One region of the Pseudomonas sp. TZ252 genome, then DNA from elsewhere that is predicted to be linked to it. Evidence: riboswitches for the same ligand, from Rfam matches in the RefSeq annotation. Region 1 holds a riboswitch; the other holds the start of a gene.
The links. Region 1 has a riboswitch for manganese ahead of ACYAF3_RS06365 (TMEM165/GDT1 family protein). Riboswitches for the same ligand answer to the same signal wherever they lie in the genome.
Positions count from the first base shown of each region.

Region 2: it holds a riboswitch for manganese, as region 1 does, so the genes downstream of both, mntP (manganese efflux pump MntP) here and ACYAF3_RS06365 (TMEM165/GDT1 family protein) in region 1, are expected to answer to the same signal.

Region 1 covers NZ_CM148566.1:1,377,080-1,387,702, reverse strand. The annotation lists gene ACYAF3_RS06385 (methyl-accepting chemotaxis protein) at 1-1,968, opposite strand, end outside; gene ACYAF3_RS06380 (M48 family metallopeptidase) at 2,131-2,952, shown strand; gene ACYAF3_RS06375 (NAD-dependent epimerase/dehydratase family protein) at 3,096-4,121, shown strand; gene ACYAF3_RS06370 (nuclear transport factor 2 family protein) at 4,131-4,574, opposite strand; gene ACYAF3_RS06365 (TMEM165/GDT1 family protein) at 4,691-5,269, opposite strand; yybP-ykoY riboswitch at 5,359-5,483, opposite strand; gene ACYAF3_RS06360 (amino acid permease) at 5,622-7,085, opposite strand; gene ACYAF3_RS06355 (class I SAM-dependent methyltransferase) at 7,180-8,178, opposite strand; gene ACYAF3_RS06350 (2-hydroxyacid dehydrogenase) at 8,288-9,259, opposite strand; gene ACYAF3_RS06345 (MBG domain-containing protein) at 9,580-10,623, shown strand, end outside.
Region 2 covers NZ_CM148566.1:4,679,367-4,689,989, forward strand. The annotation lists gene ACYAF3_RS21705 (AraC family transcriptional regulator) at 1-513, shown strand, start outside; gene ACYAF3_RS21710 (LysE family translocator) at 564-1,157, shown strand; gene ACYAF3_RS21715 (MBL fold metallo-hydrolase) at 1,277-2,143, shown strand; gene ACYAF3_RS21720 (FecCD family ABC transporter permease) at 2,144-3,175, opposite strand; gene ACYAF3_RS21725 (ABC transporter substrate-binding protein) at 3,172-4,143, opposite strand; gene ACYAF3_RS21730 (ABC transporter ATP-binding protein) at 4,140-4,913, opposite strand; gene ACYAF3_RS21735 (TonB-dependent receptor) at 4,966-7,122, opposite strand; cobalamin riboswitch at 7,222-7,426, opposite strand; yybP-ykoY riboswitch at 7,584-7,752, shown strand; gene mntP (manganese efflux pump MntP) at 7,759-8,328, shown strand; gene ACYAF3_RS21745 (cobalt-precorrin-6A reductase) at 8,383-9,111, opposite strand; gene ACYAF3_RS21750 (cobalt-precorrin-5B (C(1))-methyltransferase) at 9,108-10,208, opposite strand; gene ACYAF3_RS21755 (bifunctional cobalt-precorrin-7 (C(5))-methyltransferase/cobalt-precorrin-6B (C(15))-methyltransferase) at 10,201-10,623, opposite strand, start outside.

The DNA of each region.
Region 1 (10,623 bases):
GCTGGCGATCTGGGTGTTCATGTCGTTGATCACCGATACCGCCTGGGTGATCGATTCCAGCGCCTCGGCCGCCTGGCGCGCATGGCGCACGCTGTCGTCGGTGCGCTCCTGGCTGTCCTGCATGACCTTCACCACGTCGCGGGTGCCCTGCTGCAACTGCTGGATCATGCTCTGGATTTCTTCGGTGGCCTGCTGGGTCTTCTGCGCCAGGTTGCGTACCTCGTCGGCCACCACCGCGAAACCGCGACCCTGCTCGCCGGCGCGGGCGGCCTCGATGGCGGCGTTGAGGGCGAGCAGGTTGGTCTGCTCGGCGATACCGCGGATCGCCACCAGGATCGCGTTGATGTTTTCGCTGTCCTTGGCCAGGTTCTGCACCACTCCGACCGCGCGGCCAATCTCGCTGGCCAGGGCCTGGATCGCCGCCGAGCTGCTTTCGACGATCTGCTTGCCCTGGTGCGCGGCCTGGTCCGCGTGGTTGGCTGCCTCGGCGGCGTGGGTGGCGTTGCGCGCCACGTCCTGGGCGGTGGCGGTCATCTCGTGGACCGCGGTGGCCACCAGTTCGATCTCCGCCAGTTGCTGCTGCACGCCCTGGTTGGTGCGGATGGCGATGTCGGCGGTGTGCTCCGAGGAGTCGCTGACCTTCTGCACCGATTGCACCACCTGGCCGATCATGTTCTGCAGTTTGCCAAGGAAGGTATTGAAGCCCTTGGCGATGGAGCCCAGCTCGTCGGCGCGCTCGCTGCTCAGGCGGCGGGTGAGGTCGCCTTCGCCCTGGGCGATGTCGTCGAGCATGCCGACCAATTGGCGCAGCGGCCGGGCGATGCCGTAGCCGACCAGCCAGACCACCAGCAGGCCGAGGGCCGCTACCACCAGGCCGGCCAGGCTCATGCCGAGGATATCCTGCTGGCGCTGGTCGCTCAGCTCGCCCTGGAGTTGCTGCAGTTCGCCGAATACCGCCGCCTGGGGAATCTGCAGCATGAGGGTCCAGCGCACGCCGCTGTCGGCGATGGTGAAAGGCAGGAACAGCTCGATGTGGCCGTGCTCGGCGTCGATGTCGTAGAGCGGCTGGTCGACCGTGAGGTTCTTCAGGTTGTCCACTTCGTTGCCGTCGAGGACGCTGCCGGCGGGCTCGCCGAGCTTGCTGTCGTCGCGGGTGTAGGCCACCAGGCGGCCGTTGCTGGCGATCAGCGCCATTTCCCCGGCGCCATCGTAGAGCTGCTGGTCGGCGCGCTTGAGCAGGTCCTGGATGAAGGCCAGCGAGAGGTCGGCACCGACTGCGCCGCGGAACTGGTCACCGACCATGATCGGCACGTTGAAGGACGACATCATCACGGTCTTGCCGCCCATTTCGTAAGGGGCCGGGTCGATGATGCAGGGACGCTTGTTCTCTTTCGGACAGGCATAGAACTCGTTCTCGCGCACCCCGGTGGGCAGCAGCTTTTCGCTATCGATGCTGTCGGCCATGGCCTCCACGATCGGCTTGCCGTCGGCGCCGCGATACCACCAGGGCAGGTAGCGGCCGTCCGGGCCGTAGCCCTTGCCGGGTTGCCCGGCGAAGGCGGCATCGGTATCGAAGGCATTGGGTTCCCAGGCCATGAAGGTGTCGAGCAGCTTGGGGTTGTTCTGCACGGTGCTGCGCAGCAGCGCGGAGATTTCGTCGCGGCTGGCGTTCAGCTGCGGCATGCCGTCGGCGCCCGGCTCGCCGAGCAGGCGGGTGCTGTTGGCCAGGCCGTGGACCACCGTCAGCGGATACTCCAGCTCGCGCTGGATCTGGCTGACCTGGGCGCGGGCCAGGGCCACCAGGCGCTCGTTGATGACCTTCTCCAACAGGCCCTGGGTGCGTTGCTGCACCAGCTCCTGCGTTCGCGCGCCGGCGAACAGGGCGTACAGCACCAGCACCACGACGACGCTTAGAACGCTGGCGCCGGCGAGGGCGGCGACAGAAAACTGGATCGACTTGAGCTTCATGATGGGACTTCTGACCCTTGTTGGAATTGTCTCTGAGGAGCTTATCGGCAGGAGGACGGCAAATCCTTAATCGGCCGTCGGAGATTTCCTCGCCAACGGCTGTTGCCGGCGTTCGAGGCGCGGCCTACCATGCGCTCGGCCTTCAGAGGAGAACAAAGGACCATGGCTCATCCCTTCCGATTCGCCACCCTCGCCGGCGCGCTGCTGCTCGCCGGTTGCCAGGCAGTGAACACCACCAGTGGCGGCGCCGTCGGCGTCGACCGCAAGCAATACATGTTCAGCATGTTGTCCAGCCAGGAAGTCGACCAGATGTACGCACAGTCGTACCAGAAGACTCTCGGCGAGGCGAAAAGCGCCGGCGTGCTCGATACCAGCAGCGCCGACGCGCGGCGAGTCAAGGCGATCGCCCAGCGGCTGATCCCGCAGACCGCCGCCTTCCGCCCGGACGCCACCGGCTGGAACTGGGAAGTCAATGTGGTGAAGAGCGACGAGCTCAACGCCAACTGCGGTCCCGGCGGCAAGATCATTTTCTACACCGGGCTGATCGACAAGCTGAAGCTCACCGACGACGAGATAGCCGCGGTGATGGGCCACGAGATCGCCCACGCCCTGCGCGAGCATGGGCGCGAGGCCATGTCCAAGGCCTACGGCGTGCAGGTGGCCAGCCAGATCGGCGCCCTGGCCGGCCTCGGCCAGGAAAGCCTGCAACTGGCCAATACCGGCGTCGACTACCTGATGACCCTGCCCAACAGTCGTGCCAACGAGAACGAAGCCGACCTGATCGGTCTCGAGCTGGCCGCCCGCGCCGGCTACAACCCGGAAGCGGCGATCACCCTCTGGCAGAAGATGGGCAGGGCCAGCGGCGGCGCCAGCCAGCCCGAGTTCACCAGCACCCACCCCTCCGACAGTTCGCGGATGGCCAATCTCCAGGCCGCGATTCCCAAGGTGATGCCGCTGTACCAGCAGGCCAGGCGCGGCAAGTGAGGCCAGGGCGCGCGGTCGCGGGGGGCGGCCGGCGCGCCGACAGGCTTACCATCGGAAACGCCTGTTGTGTATTTCCGTAACCTGCTGTTTGGTATCTCGCCGGTGTTCGGCCTAGACTGCTGGCCGACCCGCTTGCGGGACCCGTGGACGAACAGCCACTCTCACGCCCTGGAGCTCATGTGAAATACGCCGTACTCGGAGCCACCGGCCTGCTGGGACATCACGCCGCGCGCGCCATCAGGGCCGCCGGTCACGATCTGGTGCTGATCCACCGTCCTTCTTCGCAGATCCAGCGTCTCGCCTATCTGGAGCCCGAGTGCCGGGTCGCCGAGATGCTCGACCACGCCGGCCTGGAACGCGCCCTGCGCGGCCTCGACGGGGTGATCTTCAGCGCCGGCTACTATCCTTCGCGGCCGCGCCGCTGGCAGGAGGAAGTGGCCAGCGCGCTGGGCCAGACCAACCCGTTCTATGCCGCCTGCCTGCAGGCCAGGGTGCCGCGCATCCTCTATGTCGGTTCGGCATATGCCATGCCCCGCCATCCCCAGGGACTACCGGGCCACGAGGGGTTGTTCTACGACAGCCTGCCGAGCGGCAAGAGTTCCTACGTGCTGTGCAAATGGGCGCTCGACGAGCAGGCCCGGGAGCAGGCGCGCAACGGCCTGCCGGTGGTGATCGGGATTCCCGGCATGGTACTCGGCGAACTGGACATCGGCCCGACTACCGGGCGCGTGATCACCGCCATCGGCAATGGCGAGATGACCCACTACGTCGCCGGCCAGCGTAACGTCATCGATGCCGCCGAAGCCGGGCGCGGACTGCTGATGGCCCTTGAGCGCGGGCGTATCGGCGAGCGCTACCTGCTGACCGGGCACAACCTGGAAATGGCCGACCTGACCCGGCGCATCGCCGAGCTGCTCGGCCAGCCTGCGCCGCAGCCGATGTCGATGGCCATGGCTCGCGCGCTGGCCACCCTGGGCCGCTTGCGCTACCGGGTCAGCGGCCAGTTGCCGCTGCTCGACGAAACCGCCATCGAGGTGATGGCTGGCGGGCAGTTCCTCGATGGACGCAAGGCCCGCGAGGAACTCGGCTTCTTCTCCACCACCGCCCTCGACGACACCCTGCTGCGCGCCATCGACTGGTTCCGCGACAACGGCTATTTCAATGCCTAGGACGGTTGGCTAGGGCAGCGCTTTTTCCGCGAAGGGTCGGGTCTGCAGTCCCAGCTGGGCGCGAAAGCTCTCCATGTCGAACATGGTGCACAGCTCCTGCAACTGGCCCTGCGGGTTGAACACCCAGAAGCCCATCGCGGAAATGCTCAGCACCTTGTCGCTGGCCGGATAGCCCAGGGTCGGCCGGACGATGGTGCCGATCAGCGTGCTCCAGGTGAACACCTTGCGTTCCTCGCCGATGCAGTCTTCGACCACGACCTCCAGGTCCGGCATCGCCGTGCGGATGTCCTGCAGCAGGCGGATATAGCCGGCGGTATCCAGGGGACGGCCGATGAACGAGCTTTTGTAGAGGAAATCCTTGCTGTGCAACTGCTCCACCAACGCCATGCGGCCCTTGTTCCAGGACAGCTCGATGTGATGGCGGGCGAGTCGTTTCAGGTCGTGTGAGGGCATCTCCGGCTCTCGAGGGCGAGTGGTGGGGCAGGCATCCGGTGCCTGCCTGAACTGTAGCCGTTCCCATGCATTTTGCATTGGCCGCCCAGCCATCCCGGGCCCGGCGGCGCAGTCCTTCAGAGCCAGCCGGTCAATTGCGCGGCGTGCCAGGCGGCGTACAGGCCAAGTGCGGCGAAGGCGGCCGCGGCCAGGCGGCGGATCAGGGTCAGCGGCAGCTTGTCGGCGGCCAGGTTGCCGATCAGTACCACCGGTACGTTGGCGATCAGCATGCCCAGGGTGGTGCCGATCACCACCAGCCAGAAATGCGGATACTGGGCGGCCAGCATGACCGTGGCGACCTGGGTCTTGTCGCCCATCTCGGCGAGGAAGAACGCGATCAGGGTGGTGAGGAAGGGGCCGTATTTCTTCAGTCCGGACTCTTCGTCGTCGAGCTTGTCCGGTACCAGCGTCCACAGGGCGACGGCGATGAAGGAGGCGGCGAGGATCCAACTGAGGGTGGCTTCCGAGAAGAAGCTGGCGACCCAGGCGCCCACCGCGCTGGCAGCGAAATGGTTGGCCAGGGTGGCGGCGACGATGCCGGCGATGATCGGCCACGGCTTGCGGAAACGCGCCGCGAGCAGGAGTGCCAGCAACTGGGTCTTGTCGCCGATTTCCGCGAGGGCAACGATGAGGGTAGGGACGAACAGCGATTCCATCAGGCTTCCTAAGGGGCGGGTCGACCAATCACCATGACACGCGCCATCTGCCCGCCCCGGGTCAGATCGTGCGTGTCATAGGTCTTGTCAAACCCTTGGCCTGTCTGGGCAGGCTTGGGTCGCGCGCGCCATGGTCTGCGGACCAAGTGTGTTGACGCGTGCCGGGCGAGGCCGGTGCGGCGCTCGCGGGAGACTACTCCCCTAGGACGGGGCGCATTCTGCCCAAGCCGGGCGGCTTGGGCAAGCCCGGGACGGAAACTTTCGTCCGGGAGGGCGGCGAGGGAGCCTGATCGCAAGGAAACGTGCCGGCATCCGCAGCGATCCGCGAGGAATCGCTGGGCGGCAGGGTGAGTCAGGTATTGGTCGGGCTGACGTCCATTTCGTGGTAGCGAACGAAGCGTGCGCGCTTCTTCCAGCGGTATCCCAGCCAGATCGCCAGGAACAGCGGCAGGCTGATATAGGTGGCGAGGAGGCCGATCCAGTCGATGCGTTCGCCCACCAGCGCCTGGTAGTTCTGCCCGAGGGTGATGACCATGCACAGGGCGAAGGCGAACAGCGGCCCGAAGGGGAACAGCTTGGCCCGGTAGGGCAGGTCTTCCAGGCGGCCGCCCTGGGCCAGGTAACCCTTGCGGAAGCGATAGTGGGAGATGGCGATGCCCAGCCAGGCGATGAAGCCGCACATGCCCGAGGTGTTCAGCAGCCATGTGTAGACGGTGCTGTCGCCGAAGGCCGAAGTGAGGAAGCACAGGGCGCCGACCAGGGTAGTGGCGTACAGCGCGTTGCGTGGCACGCCGCTGCGCGAGACGCGGGAGAACAGGCGCGGTGCCTTGCCCTCTAGGGCGAGGTTGTAGAGCATCCGGGTCGAGGCGTACATGCCGGAGTTGCCGGCGGAGAGGATCGCCGAGAGGATCACTGCGTTCATCACCCCGGCCGCCGCGGCGAAGCCGGCGCGCTCGAAGAGCAGGGTGAAGGGCGACACGCTGATGTCGCTGGCATCGTTCTTCAGCAGGTTCGGGTCGGTGTAGGGAATCAGCATGCCGATCACGAAGATCGCCAGGATGTAGAACATCAGGATGCGCCAGAACACCTGGCGAATGGCGATCGGGATGTTCTTCCGCGGATTTTCCGATTCACCGGCGGCGATGCCGATCAGTTCGGTGCCCTGGAACGAGAAGCCGGCGATCATCGCCACCCCGACCATCGCCTGGAAGCCGCCGACGAAGGGCGCGTCGCCCATGGTGAAGTTGCTGAAGCCGGGCGACTCCACGCCATGCATGATGCCGAAGATGGTCGCCAGGCCGACGCCGATGAAGATCACCACCGTGACTACCTTGATCAGGGCGAACCAGAATTCGCTCTCGCCGAAGCCGCGCGCGGAAATCACGTTGAGGCCGAACATGATGCCCAGGAAGATCGCGCTCCAGTAGATGCCCGGCACCTCGGGGAACCAGAAACTCATCACCAGTTGCGCCGCCACCAGTTCCGCGGCGATGGTCACCGCCCAGTTGTACCAGTAGTTCCAGCCGAGGGCGAAACCGAAGCCATCTTCGACGAACCGGCTGCCATAGGTGCAGAACGAGCCGGAAACGGGCATGTAGGCGGCCATCTCGCCGAGACTGGTCATGAGGAAGTACACCATCAGCCCGATCAGTGCGTAGGAAAGCAGCGCACCGCCGGGCCCGGCGGTGGCCACTGTGGCCCCGGAGGCGACGAACAGCCCGGTGCCGATGGAGCCGCCGATGGCGATCATGTTCAGGTGGCGCGGCTTGAGCACCCGCCGCAATTGCTGGCCCTGGCTGGCGTTCAGGTCAGTCATCGGCGGCCTCCCGGCGGGTGGCCACGGAAGGGTCTGGCTGCGGGCGTGCGGGCAGGGAGAGGAAAAGCTTCATTCACAGGGTTCCAGGCAGAAATCAGGAGCGACGGGCGGAGTAGATGCGGAAACCGTCGCCTTCGGCGAGTGTCCGGCAGGGGCCGAGGTGGCGTTCGATCAACGGCGGGTACTTCAGGAAGCTGTTGGCGACCAGGCGCAGTTCGCCGCCCGGCGCCAGGTGCTCGGCGGCGCGTTGCAGCAGGCGCTCGGAGGCCTGGTAGTCGGTGTGCACGCCCTGGTGGAAGGGCGGATTGCTGACGATTGCGGCGAGTTCGCGCGGCGCGCCGTCGATGCCGTCGGCGGCGATCACTTCGCCGTCCAGGCCGTTGGCGGCGAGGGTCAGTCGGCTGCTCTCGACAGCGAAGGCGTCGACGTCGAGCAGGCTCAGGCGACTGGCGGGGTAGCGACGCTTGAGGACCGCCCCGAGTACCCCGGCACCGCAGCCGAAGTCCAGCAGATGGCCGCCGGGCAGGGCTTGCAGTTGCCCCAGCAGCAGCGCGCTGCCGCGATCCAGGCGGCCATGGCTGAACACCCCCGGCAGGCTCACCACCTGCAGCTCGCCATCGGCCAGCGGCAGGCTGTAGCGCTGGGCCAGGGCGTGCAGGTCGGGCTCGGCCGGCGCCTGTTCGATACGCACCTGCCAGAGCTGGCAATGCCGCGCGCTATCCAGTTTGCGGGGCTTGCCGTAGGCGGCCAACTGCTTGCTCGCGCGCTCGATCCCGCCGCGCTTTTCGCCGACCAGGAAGAGTTCGCCGCCGGGCAGGCGGGCGGCCAGGCTGGCCAGCAGGTAGTCGGTCAGTTCGCGGGACTTGGGCAGGAACAGAACGGCCGAAGTCCAGGCGCCGGTCGGCGCGCGCGTGTCGAAACGGCTACGGTCGGGGAAGCGGGCGTCCAACTGCGCCTGCTCGCCGGCGTGCCAGCTCCAGCCCTGGGCCTGCGGTAGCTCGGCGAGCAGGTCGTCGGCGGGCAGGCCGGCCAGCAGCAGCGGGGTCGCGAAGAGGTGGCGCTGGCGCAGCAGCACTTCACTGCGAGGGTCCATGCGGGCTCCGGAAAAAATGGGAAATCTTAACAGGCTTGGGCCTGGCATACCCGCATGGATTGTCGGCGAGGATCGCCGTTCATCCGTGCGCGGTGCCCGCAGCGCCGTATCAGCCGGCGTTGACTACCCGCAGGGCGCGCCCGGCCTTCCATGCCTCTGCGTTTTCCGCCAGTTGGCCGACGATGCGCTGCCGCGCCTCGCGACTGCCCCAGGCGTTATGGGGGGTGACGATCAGGCGCGGGATGTCGGGGGCCAGCAGCGGATTGCCGTTTCTCGGCGGCTCGACGCTGAGCACGTCGGTGGCGGCGCCGCCCAGGTGGCCGCCGCGCAGGGCGTCGGCCAGCGCCTGTTCGTCGACCAGGCCGCCACGGGCGTTATTGACCAGGAAGGCGCCAGGCTTCATCAGCGCCAGTTCGGCGGCGCCGAGCATCCCGCGGGTGTCCTCGGTCAGCGGGCAGTGCAGGGTCAGGGCGTCGACCCGTGGCAGGAGTTCGCCAAGCGGCAGGCGGTCCGCCCGGGCAGGCCGTCCTGGCAACTGACCGAGCAGCACGCGCATGCCGAACGCCTCCGCCAGCCGCGCCACCGCCCCGCCCAGTTCGCCATGGCCGAGCAGGCCGAGGGTCTTGCCTTCCAGTTCGACGATGGGGAAGTCCAGCAGGCAGAACTGGCTGGATTGCTGCCAGCGACCGCCGCGTACCGCCTGCTGGTAGTCCGGCAGGCGCGTAGCCAGGGCCAGCAGCAGCGCGAGGGTGTGCTGGGCTACCGAGGGCGTGCCGTAGCCATGGCAGTTGGCGACGACGATACCGCGCTCGCGAGCGGCAGCGAGATCGATGTTGTTGGTGCCGGTAGCGCTGACCAGGATCAATTCCAGCTCTGGGCAGGCGGCGATGCATTGCGCGTCGATCGGCGCCTTGTTGCTGATCGCGACCCGCGCACCGTGCAGCCGCGCGGCGACTTCCTGCGGCTGGCTGGCGGCATGCAGTTGCAGCTCGTCGAAGGCGGCGTGCAGGGGGCGCATGTCCAGATCGCCGAGGTCGAGGGAGGCATGGTCGAGGAAAACGGCGCGCAGGGCATGGCTCATGGACGGTTCCTTGGCGGCAGCGGACGGGGGCTGCCTAGCCTAGCAAACCCGCGTGCCAGGGAGGTCTTCCGGTTTTCTTGACAGTGATTATCCAGAAAGTATTGTCGGTTTTTTGACGGTATTACATATTTAACCTCTGTAGTGTCATTTTTGAGTCACTCCGACGAACGGTCGCCCTTTCAAGTGGACAATTTTTGATCTGAAAGGCATTTTTTTGGCACACAAGGCGCAATGTGAATTGCTTCTCAGATTTTCGTCATTTAACTGACGAAATGCAGTGCTGGAAAACTGACGTGCGCCACGCAGATAGGGAGATTTTCATGGTCCGTCCGGATAGCCAGCGCGGCAAGCGCACCTCTTCGAAAGCTGGTGGGGAAGGGCGTTTCGTCCTTGCCGCCAGCAGCACCCTCATGTTCGCCATCGCCAGCATCAACGCGGCCATGGCGGCACCTACCGGTGCCCAGTTCAACCCCAACGAGATCAAGATCAGCCAGCAGGGCAAGACCACGCTGATCGACCAGAGCACCCAGCGCGCGATCATCAACTGGAAGGGCTTCGACGTCTCCGCCGACGAGGCGGTGCGCTTCAACCAGCCCGGCGTGACCTCGTCGACCCTGAACCGGGTCACCGCAGGCCAGGAAAGTGTGATCGCCGGGCACATCTCCGCGCCCGGCCAGGTGATCATCTACAACTCCAACGGCGTGGTATTCAGCGGCTCGGCCAAGGTCGACGTGGGCTCCCTGATCACCACCACGGCGAACATCAGCGACGAACACTTCCGCCAGGGCAAGCTGATCTTCGACCAGCCCGGAAACCCCGACGCGCGGATCGTCAACGACGGCAGCATCAGCGTCGCGGAGAAAGGCCTGGCGGCCTTCGTCGCGCCGTCCGTGGCCAACAACGGCGTGATCAACGCCCGCCTCGGCACCGTGGCGATGGCCGCCGGCAACGCCGCGACCATCGACCTCTACGGCGATGGCCTGGTGTCCATCGCCGTGACCGACCCGGTTACCCGCAAGCCGCAGGATGCCCAGGCGCTGGTCAGCAACGGCGGCGCGATCCAGGCCGACGGCGGTAGCGTGCTGATCACCGCCGAGCAGGCTTCCCGGGTGGTCGACAACGCGGTCAACCTGTCCGGCGTGATCCTCGCCCGCGGCACCGAGGTGCGCGAGGGCAGCGTGGCGCTGGTAAGCAAGTCCGGGGACATCCAGGTCGCCGGCAAGATCGACGTCAGCGGTCCGAAGAGCGGCGGCGACGTGCTGGTCAGCGGGCAGCAGGTGGCCCTGGCGAGCACCGCCAGCATCGACGCCCGCGGCGCCGCACAGGGCGGCAGCGTGCGCATCGGCGGCGACTTCCAGGGCCGC
Region 2 (10,623 bases), 3.1 Mb from region 1:
CGCGACCCCGGCTTCCACGCCAACCTCACCGAAGACCCGCGCCTGACCCTGGCCATCGCCCAGGCCTTCCGCGTCCTGCATGGCCGCGAGCTGCGACTGCTGCGGCAGACCGCCCTGGAGCTGGTGCTGGAGCGGCTGCGCGTGCACCTCGGCTGGCGCGAGGCGAAGCCATTCGATCCGCGCCTGCCGCTGGTGGCGCAGAAAGCCCGCGACTACCTGCATGCGCACTTCTACCAGGACATCGGCCTGGACGAGCTGGCCAGCGCCTGCGGCACCGACCGCTTCCGCCTGAACCGTGCATTCAAGGCCGCCTACGGCTTGCCACCCTACGCCTACCTGGTCCAGTTGCGCCTGGCCAAGGCGCGGCAGATGCTCGCTGTCGGCGGGCAACCGGCGGACCTCGCCAGCGCTCTCGGTTTCGCCGACCAGAGCCATCTCGGCCGCTGGTTCCGGCGCGCCTACGGGATGACCCCGGCGGCCTACCGCCGGCAGTGCACCCAGCTTCCAGACTGAGGCCCGGCGCGTCGCCAGGATGAAGGCTCCCCCGCCACAGGAGCCCGTCCATGCAATCCCTCGTGCCCTTCCTGCTGTTCGCCGTCGTCGCCTCGATCACCCCCGGACCGACCAACATCCTGGTCCTGAGCAACAGCCAGCGCCACGGCCTGGCCGCCGCCTGGCCGATCGTGCTCGGCGCCTGCGCGGCGGTGGCGGCGCTGATCCTGCTGCTCGGGCTCGGCCTGGGCGAGTTGCTGCGACGCCATCCGCTGCTCCAGCAGGGGCTCGCCTGGCTCGGCGTCGGCTGGCTCAGCTACCTGGCCTGGAGCCTGTTCCGCAGCGCGGGCGGCATCGACGGCGCGGAGCCGCCGCGGCGCCTCGGCGTGCTCGGCGGCGCGGCGTTGCAACTGGTCAATCCCAAGGCCTGGATGATGGCCCTCGCCGCGCTGGCACTGTTCGCCGGGGAAGGCGCCGGACAGGCCGGGCGGATCGGCCTGCTGGCATTGCTGTTCTTCCTGGTTTCGCTGCCGTGCCTGGCCAGTTGGGCCTTGCTCGGCGTCGGCAGCGCGCGGCTGCTGCGCTCGCCGTCGCTGATGAAACGCTTCAACCAAGGCATGGCGCTGTTGTTGCTGGCATCGGCCTGGGCCGCCCTGCTGCTCTGAGGCGGTCCGGTAGCTTCCTGACAAACCTGTGGGTTGGTACGCCGGGCCCGGGTTGGCTATGGTGGGACGATCCGTAGCCATGGCGCGGTCGCCGTCAGCACGCCGCGCAAGGAACCTCCATGTTGAAACCCGACATCACTGCCTTCTTCGACCCGGCCACCTCCACCTACAGCTACGTGGTGCGCGACCCGTCCAGCCGCGCCTGCGCCATCGTCGACCCGGTGCTCGACTACGACCCGGCCGCCGGGCGCACCAGCCATGCCAGCGCCGAACGCCTGATCGCCCATGTTCGCCAGCACGACCTGCAGGTGGAATGGCTGCTGGAGACCCACGTGCACGCCGACCACCTGTCGGCGGCCATCTTCCTGCAGCGCGAACTGGGCGGGTGCCTGGCCATCGGCGCGCGAATCACCCAGGTCCAGGCGAAATTCTCCGGCCTGTTCAACCTCGGCGAGGCGTTCCCGGTGGACGGCCGCCAGTTCGAGCACCTGTTCGAGGACGGCGAGTCGTTCCGCATCGGCGCCCTGGAATGCCGCGCGCTGCATACCCCGGGGCATACCCCGGCGTGCATGACCTACCTGGTCGGCGACAGCGCCTTCGTCGGCGATACCCTGTTCATGCCCGACTACGGCACCGCCCGCTGCGATTTCCCCGGCGGCGACGCGCGCCAGCTGTATCGCTCGATCCAGCGCCTGTTCGCGCTACCCGACGCGACCCGCCTGTTCATGTGCCACGACTACACGGCTCCCGGCCGCGACGAGCACCGCTGCGAAACCAGCGTCGGCGAGCAGCGCCGGCACAACGTGCACGTCCGCGAAGGCGTCGACGAGGAGGCGTTCGTCGCCATGCGCCAGCAGCGCGATGCCACCCTCGGCATGCCGACCCTGATGCTGCCGGCGATCCAGGTCAACATGCGCGGCGGCAACCTGCCGCCGGTGGAAGGCAACGGGGTGCGTTACCTGAAGATCCCGCTGGATCTGTTCTGATCAGCTGCGGCGACGCAGCAGGAGAATGAAGAACAGCCCGCCGATGGCCGCGGTGGCGATGCCGATGGGCAGGTCCTGGGGGGCGATCAGGGTGCGCGCGGCGACATCCATCCAGACCAGGAACAGCGCGCCGAGCAGGGCGCACACCGGCAGCAGTCGGCGGTGCTCGGCACCCACCAGCAGGCGCGCGGCGTGCGGCAGCATGAGACCGACGAAGCCGATGGCGCCGCTCACCGAGACCAGCACGCCGGTCAGCAGCGAGCAGCAGACGAAGACCCACAGGCGTACGCGACGGGCGTCCAGGCCGAGGGTCACGGCGGTCTGTTCGCCGGCCATCAGCGCGTTCAGCGCACGGCCCAGCCCGAGCAGTACCAGCAGGCCGCCGGCCACGCACAGCGCCGGCAGCCAGATCAACGACCAGCGCGCCAGGCCGAGGCCGCCGAGCATCCAGAACAGCACAGAGGAGGCGGCGCGGTGGTCGCCGAGGAACAGCAGCAGGTTGGCCAGCGCCAGGAGCACGAACGACACCGCGACCCCCGCCAGCAACAGCCGGTCGCTGCCCAGGCGGCCGCCGCGACTGGCCACGCCGAGCACCAGCAGCATGCTGCCGAGGGCGCCGAGGAAGGCCGCCAGCGGCAGGGTCAGCAGGCCGATCACCTCGCCGATGTAGAGCACCACCAACACCGCGCCGAGGGTCGCGCCGGAGGTGGCGCCGAGCAGGTGCGGATCGGCCAGCGGATTGCGCGTGACCGCCTGCAGGGCCGCTCCCACCAGCGCCAGGCCGGCGCCGACGCAGGCACCGAGCAGTACCCGTGGGGCGCGGATCAGCCAGACGATGTGCTCCTGGCCGGCGCTCCAGGCACCGGGCTCCGCCGCTACGCCGAACAGGCGCTGGAGGACGATGCGGCCGACCAGGCCGCTGTCCAGTCGCGCCGGACCGAAGCCGAGGGCGACCACGCAGGACAGGCCGAGCAACATGACCAGGCTGCCCAGCAACAGGCAATAGGCGCGAGGGCTGCGGAACAGGGTCATGGACGTGGCGCCCGAGGGTGGAGGCCGGCGACCAGGGTTTCTATCGCCGCGGCGTTGCCGATGCCCGGCGTGGCCTGGTTATAGGGCAGGACGATGAAGCGTCGCTCGCGGATCGCGGTCAGGCTGCGCAGCGCCGGGTTCTCTTCGAGGAAGCGCTGCTTCTGCGCGGCGCTGGTCTCGCCGTAGTCGACGATGACGATGACCTGCGGATCGCGGGCGACCACGCTTTCCCAGTTGACCTGGGTCCAACTGGCCGCCACGTCGTCGGTCACGCTGCGGCCGCCGGCGGCCTCGATCAGCGCCTGCGGCATGCCCAGGCGGCCAGAGGTGAAGGGGCGGTCCTCGCCGCTGTCGTAGAGGAACACCCGCGGCGCCTCGGCGTTCGCCGGGATGCCGGCGCGGGCGCGCTCGATGCGTGCCTGGAGGCTGGCGACCAGGCGCTCGGCGCGCGGTTCGACGTCGAAGATCCGCCCCAGGTTGCGCAGGTCGCGGTACAGCTCGTCGAGGCTGGCGCGGCGCGGCTCGCCGATCTGCGCGCAGGATTCGCTCAGCTCGTAGACCTTCACCCCCAGCGGCTCCAGGCTGGCCGGAGTGAGGTCGCCGCCGACGCGCATGCCGTAGCCCCAACCGGCGAAGAAGAAGTCGGCGTCGACATCGAGCAGGGTTTCCGCCGTGGGGTAGCGCGCCACCAGCTCGGGCAGCGGCTTGAGCGCGGCGATCAATCCGGGATCGGCATTCTTCCACCAGCCGCTGATGCCGGTATAGCCGACCATGCGCGTCTGCAGACCGAGGGCGACCATCATCTCGGTGAGGTTGATGTCGTGGCTGACCGCGCGCGACGGCGCGCGCTCGAACGTCACTTCGCGCTCGCAGCTGCGCACGCTGAGCGGGTAGCGCTCGGCCAGCGCGGCATCGGCGCAGGCGAGCAGGGCGCAGAGCAGCAGGTGGTGCAGGATCGGGTGCTTCATGCTTGGGTAATCCAGGTCAGGCGCGGGTGGTCGGCGAGGGGGTGGCGGTCGACCAGGGCGCGGACGCCGAACACCCGCCACAGCAGGTCGGCGTCGAGCACTTCGGTCGGCGTGCCCTGGGCGACGATGCGGCCGCCGTCGAGCACGTAGAGGCGGTCGCAGAAGGCCGCCGCCAGGTTGAGGTCGTGGAAGCTCGCCAGGGTGCTCAGGCCGAGGCTGCGCAGCAGGCGCAGAAGCTCCAGCTGGTAGCGCGGGTCGAGGTGGTTGGTCGGTTCGTCGAGGATCAGCAGGCGCGGCTCCTGAACCAGCGCGCGAGCCAGCAGGGCGCGCTGCTTCTCGCCACCGGAGAGGCTGGCGAAGGGGCTCGCGGCACGCCCTTCGAGACCGACCTGGAGCAGCGCCTGGCGGACCCGCTGGCGGTCGTCCGCGCCGTGGCCGTCGAACAGGCCCTTGTGCGGCGTGCGGCCCATGGCGACCACGTCCTCGACGGCGAGGCCGAAGTCCTCGGGGAACTCCTGCAACACCACCGCGATACGCCGGGCGGCCCAGCGCGGCGGCTGGCGCCAGAGGTCGTCGCCGTCGAGCACCACCCGGCCGCGCTGCGGTCGCGCATAGCGGAAGGCGCAGCGCAGCAGGCTGGTCTTGCCGCTGCCGTTGGGGCCGATCAGGCCGACGAAACTGCCGGCCGGGACTTCCAGATGCACGCCGCGCAGCAACTCGGTGGAGGCGTCGGGCGACCAGTGCAGGGCATCGAGGTGAAGGGACGACATGGCTACTCGCAGGTCCGGTGGTTCAGCAGAGACGATTGCCGCGGCGCCGGCTTCAGAAACTGAAGTCGGCGGTGACGTTGAACGAGCGTGGCTGGCCCATGATCCATTGCTGGCCGTTGTTGTTGTCAGCCAGGGCGTACTGGCGGTCGAACAGGTTGTACAGCTCAAGGCCGAGGGTCAGGTCCGGCCGTACCCGCCAGCCCAGGTTGGCGTCGACCACCGTGTAGCCGGGCAGGCTGGCCTGGTTGGCGGCGTCGGCGTAGCGCCGGTCGACGTAGCGCAGCCCGGCGCCGACGCGCAGGGTCTCGGCGAAGGACTTGTCCAGCCAGAGGTTGGCGGTGCGCCGTGGCACGTTCCTGGGGCGGTTGCCATTGCGCGAGTAGGTCTGCCCGTCGATCGTTTCGTCGAAGTCGTCGTATTCGGCACGCACCAGCGCGGCGTTCGCCGACAGCCGCCAGTCCTGGGCCAGGTTCAGTTCCAGGCTGGCCTCCAGGCCGTCCGAACTCTGCTGGCCGACCTGCTGCGCGTCGTGCGGCGGCAGCGGGTTGGCGCTGAGCAGCTTCTTCTTGACGATATGGTAGGCGGCCAGGGTCCATTCGCCGCGACCGTCCGGGAACAGCTGCTTGAGGCCGACCTCGGTCTGCTTCGAGTGGGTCAGGTCCATCTGCTGCTGGGTCGCGTTGAGGGTGATCAGGTTGCTCACGCCGTCCTCGCTGGTGGAGTACTGGCCGTACAGCGACAGTTCCGGGGTCAGCGCGAAGACCAGCCCGGCGCGCCAGTTGCCGCCCTGCAGGCTGCGGTCGCTGCGGGTGCCGGCGCGCAGGTCGTCGCGGTCGATATGGTTCTGGTCGCGGCGCACCCCGGTCACCAGCGACAGGCGCTCGTTGAGCTGCAGGCGGTTCTCGGCGAACAGGGCGAAGGTGCGGGTCTGGCTGCGCGAGTGCGGCCGGTAGGGCGAGCGGCTTTCGAAGTAGCCGGGCGCGGGATGCCAGGGGTCGATGTAGTCGCCGCCGACATCGGTATAGGGCGAGTTGTTGCTCAGGCGGAAGCGGATGCGGTTGTACTCGGCGCCGACCAGGGTGCGGCTGTCGAGGCCGAACAGGGCGTGCTGGAAGGCGAAGGTCTGGCGGTCGCCGATCTGCTCCTGCTCGTGGCTGATGCGCAGGTAGTCCCTGCGCAACAGCTCTTCGCGCGGGACGTCCCATTCGTAGGTTTCGGCGTTGCGCCAGTGGCGGCGGGCCTTGATGTAGTACAGCTGGTTGCTCGCGGTGACGTTGTCGGAAAGGCTCCAGTCGCTGGTCAGGCGGGTCCACTGGTCGTTGTAGCGCTGCACGTCGTTGCGCACGTTGTAGTTCTTCTCGCGCAGGCGCTTGTGGTACTTGCCGCCGACCAGCGGGGTGCCGAAGTCGTTCATCGGCTCCTGGTCGCCATAGTCGTGGGCGAGGGTGAAGGCCAGATCGTCGCTGGCCTGCCAGCGCAGCGCCGCGCTGATGCCCAGGTTGCGCGAGTCGCCACGGTCGATCCAGCCGTGGCTCTGCTGCTGGTTCAGGTTGAGCCGGTAGCTGAGGCTGTCGGTCAGCGAGCCGCCGCTGTCCAGGGCCAACTGGCGGTTGTCGTAGGAGCCGTAGCCGAGGCGCAGGTGGTTGCGGATCTCGCCGGCGAAAGGCTTCTTCGGCACCACGTTGATCACCGCGCCGGTGGCGCCTTCGCCGTACAGCACCGAGGCCGGGCCGCGGATCACGTCGATGCGCTCGACCATCCACGGATCGCTGGGGAAGTTCACCGTGCCCATGCCGGTGTACAGGCGCGTGCCGTCGAACAGTTGCATCACCGACGCATGGCCGCTGAAGCCGCGCGCCGAGAGGCCGGTACCGCCATCTCCGGGGGTGCCGATGAAGCTGATGCCGGGACTGCGGGTAACGGCGGCCTGGACGCTGGGGTTGTTGCGTCGGCGAACTTCCTCGCCGCTGATGCTGCTGGTGCTCGCCGGGGTGTCCAGGGCGCTGAGGCCCAGGCGCGAACCGGCACTGACCGGAGTGGCGAGGTCGATGTGGTCGAGTTCGGCGGGATCCTGGCGAACGCTGACCAACTGGCTGGGCAGGGCGAGGGCGGCTTCCTCGGTTTCGGCGAGGGCGGGCGGTACCAGCAGCAGGCTGGTGGAGAGGCCGAGGGCGAAAGGCTCGGTGCGCAAACGGCTGAAGCGGGGCATGGGCGTTCCATCTCATGACCGGGCAGGACGGAACGCGCAGGAAATCGCAGGCGCGACAGCGCCTCGAACAACCGGCTCGCTCCCGCCCACCGCGGGTGTGCCAACAGGGCGTTGCAGGCCGGTCTCCGGGCTTGCGAGGGTCGTGAAATCCTCGCCTTCCCATGCCGGAGCACAGTGGCCTGAAGAGGATTTCGCTCGCTTACCGTTGCGGGGGCAGCGCCGGACTGATCACCGAAGTGACGCACCGGCTTCCCGTTTCACCTCCTGCGCGGCGGCAGGAGGCACCTGGAACGGGCCGGATGGGAACATCCGCACCGTTTCCAGTCAAGCCTTGAACGATCTGGATTGAATAAAATGTTATACTATAACAATTCGCTTGTGCAGTCTTTCTTCGCCGGACCCCACGCCCTGGCGCAGCTTCCCGGGTCATCACATTTTCTTCACGCCGGCCTGCTATGCTGCCGGCCTTCCTTGGGGAGTAGCCTGCCGTCACCCGTTGACGGCGCGCTGGTCAACATTCTTGGCAACCTGCCATGGCCAGCGCATCCAACCGGATTGGTGAGACCAACGACATTCCTGCGCCGAAGCCGGGCCGCGGGGTCATGTCGTTGACTCATGCCCGGCTGGAGTATCCGCGTGAATCCCGTTTCCCTGATCTTCCTCGCCTTCGCCATGTCCACCGATGCCTTCGCCGCGGCCATCGGCAAGGGCTCCAGCCTGGATCGGCCGCGCCTGTCGGAGGCGCTGCGCACCGGGATAATCTTCGGCGTGATCGAGGCCATCACCCCTCTGGTCGGCTGGCTGCTTGGCCAGGCCGCCAGCCAGTTCGTCGCCGACTGGGATCACTGGATCGCCTTCGTCCTGCTGGTGCTGCTCGGCCTGCACATGATCCACAACGGCCTGCGCGCGGATCATGCGACGGAACAGGAAAAGCCCGGCCAGCATTCGTTCTGGATTCTCGCGGTGACGGCGCTGGCCACCAGCATCGACGCGCTGGCGGTGGGCGTCGGCCTGGCCTTCGTCGACGTCAACATCTTCCTCGCCGCCGGTGCCATCGGCCTGGCCACCATGACCATGGTCACCCTCGGCACCATGCTCGGCCGGGCGCTCGGCGCGGTGACCGGCAAGCGCGCGGAGATGGTCGGCGGGGTGGTGCTGATCCTGGTCGGCGCGACCATTCTCTACGAGCATCTCAGCGCGGCGTGAGCGGCGCCGGAGACGGAGGCGGGACAGGTCGCAGCGAGTGGGTGGGCGTTCGCTTCAGGCGCTTTCCCAATCGCGGATCGCCGTCAGCAGCGCCTCGCCGTCGGCGAACTCGCGGTCCGCCGGCGGCAGCGCCGGACGCGCCAGGACCAGCACCGGCAGGCCCATTTCCCGCGCCACCTGGAGCTTCGGCTCGGTGGCCTGGCTACCGCTGTTCTTGCTCACCAGCACGTCGCAGGCGAGGCGCTCGAACAACGCCCGTTCGCCATCCAGGCTGAACGGCCCGCGCGCGCCGATCACCTCGGCGCGCGGCGCGGCCGGCTGGCCTTGCAGGCAGCGCACGGTCCAGTGCTGGTGCGGCGGGACCTGGCCGAGATGCTCCAGCGGTTCGCGGCCGAGGGTGAACAGCGGACGGCGGAAGGGTGCGAGGGCGGCGATCAGCTCGCGCCAGTCGGCTACCTCGCGCCAGTCGTCGCCGGGCCCGGCCTGCCAGCCGGGCCGGCGCAGCGCCCAGCAGGGCACTCCGGCCAGTCGCGCGGCGCGCACGGCGTTCTGGCTGATCCGTGCGGCGTAGGGGTGGGTGGCGTCCACCAGCAGGTCGAAGCCCTGCTCGTCGATGAACGCCGCCAGCCCTTCGGCGCCGCCGTAGCCGCCGACCCGGACCCGGCAGGCCAGGTCGCCGGGCACCTTGCCCAGCCCGGCGAGGCTGTAGAGATGCGCCGGACCGAGCCGGCGGGCGAGGGCCAGGGCCTCACCGATCCCGCCGAGCAGCAACAGGCGCTTCATCGGCGCTCCTCGCAGGCCTGGCCGACCAGGTTGCCCTGGCGGTCGATGGCGAAGACTTCCAGCGCCACCTCGGTGGGCACGATGCCGCGGGCGAAGCGCAGGGCGTGGGCGCAGACCGCATCGCCCAGGGCCACGCCTTCAGCGTGTGCCTGGGCCAGCGCCTGCTGGCTGGTGTTGGCGGCGCGCATGCTGTCCTGTAGCGCGGTGCTGGCACCGAGCGCGGCGGCCCAGCCGGCCAATTGCGGCAGGTCGATGCTGGAATGGCGGCTGTGCAGGTCGAGGTGGCCGCCGGCGAGCTTGCTGATCTTGCCGAAGCCGCCGCACAGGCTGAGCTTTTCCACCGGCGCCCTGCGCAGGTGCTTGAGCACCGCGCCGGCGAAGTCGCCCATCTCGATCAGGGCGATCTCCGGCAGCGCATAGCGCCGGCGCATGGCGTCCTCGCTGGCGTTGCCGGTACAGGCGGCGATGTGACGGACGCCGTTGGCGCGAGCGACATCGATGCCCTGATGGATCGAGGCGATATAGGCCGAGCAGGAGAACGGCCGGACGATGCCGCTGGTGCCGAGGATCGACAGCCCGCCGAGGATGCCCAGGCGCGGGTTCATGGTCTTCAGCGCCAGCTCGGCGCCGCCCTCCACGCCGATGGCGACCTCGAAGCCGCCGGCGTAGCCCCGTTCGGCGGCGAGCTGGGCGAGGTGGCGTTCGATCATCTGTCGCGGCACCGGATTGATCGCCGGCTCGCCGACCGCCAGGGTCAGCCCCGGGCGGGTCACCGTACCGACCCCGGGGCCGGCATGGAAGCGCACGCCAGGCTCGGCGCTCAGGCGCACCCGGGCGAACACCAGGGCGCCATGAGTGACGTCGGGATCGTCGCCGGCATCCTTGAGGGTGCCGGCTTCCGCGCCGTTTTCCCAGGCGCGGCAGAATTCCAGGCGCATCAGCACCTGCTGGCCCTTGGGCAGGACGATCTGCACCGCGTCGCTGATCGTGCCGCCCAGCAGCAGGCGCGCCGCCGCCAGGCTGGTGGCGGTGGCGCAACTGCCGGTGGTGTAGCCGCTGCGCAACGGCGCGGGCTGCTCGGGGGTTTCCTCACGCATCGCGGGGAGGCTTCCTGGCGGCGGGCTTGCGCAATTCCAGCAGGGTGATCGGCAAGGCCTGGCGCCAGGTGTCGAAACCGCCCAGTGGTCGCGCGTGGGCGACGCCGAGGCGGGTGAGGTCGCCACCCAGGCGTTGCTGCCAGTCGAGCAGCACCCGTTCGCTCTGCAGGGTGACCGCGTTGGCGAGCAGGCGGCCGCCGGGCCGCAGGCGCTCCCAGCAGGTTTCCAGCACGCCCTCGGCGGTGACCCCGCCGCCGATGAAGATGGCGTCCGGCTCGGGCAGTTCCAGCAGGGCCTCCGGGGCGCTGCCGGCGACCAGGTGTAGGGTCGGTACGCCGAGGGCGTCGCGGTTGTGGCGGATATGTTCCTGGCGCTCGTCGTTGGCTTCGATGGCGATCGCCCGGCAACTGGGGTG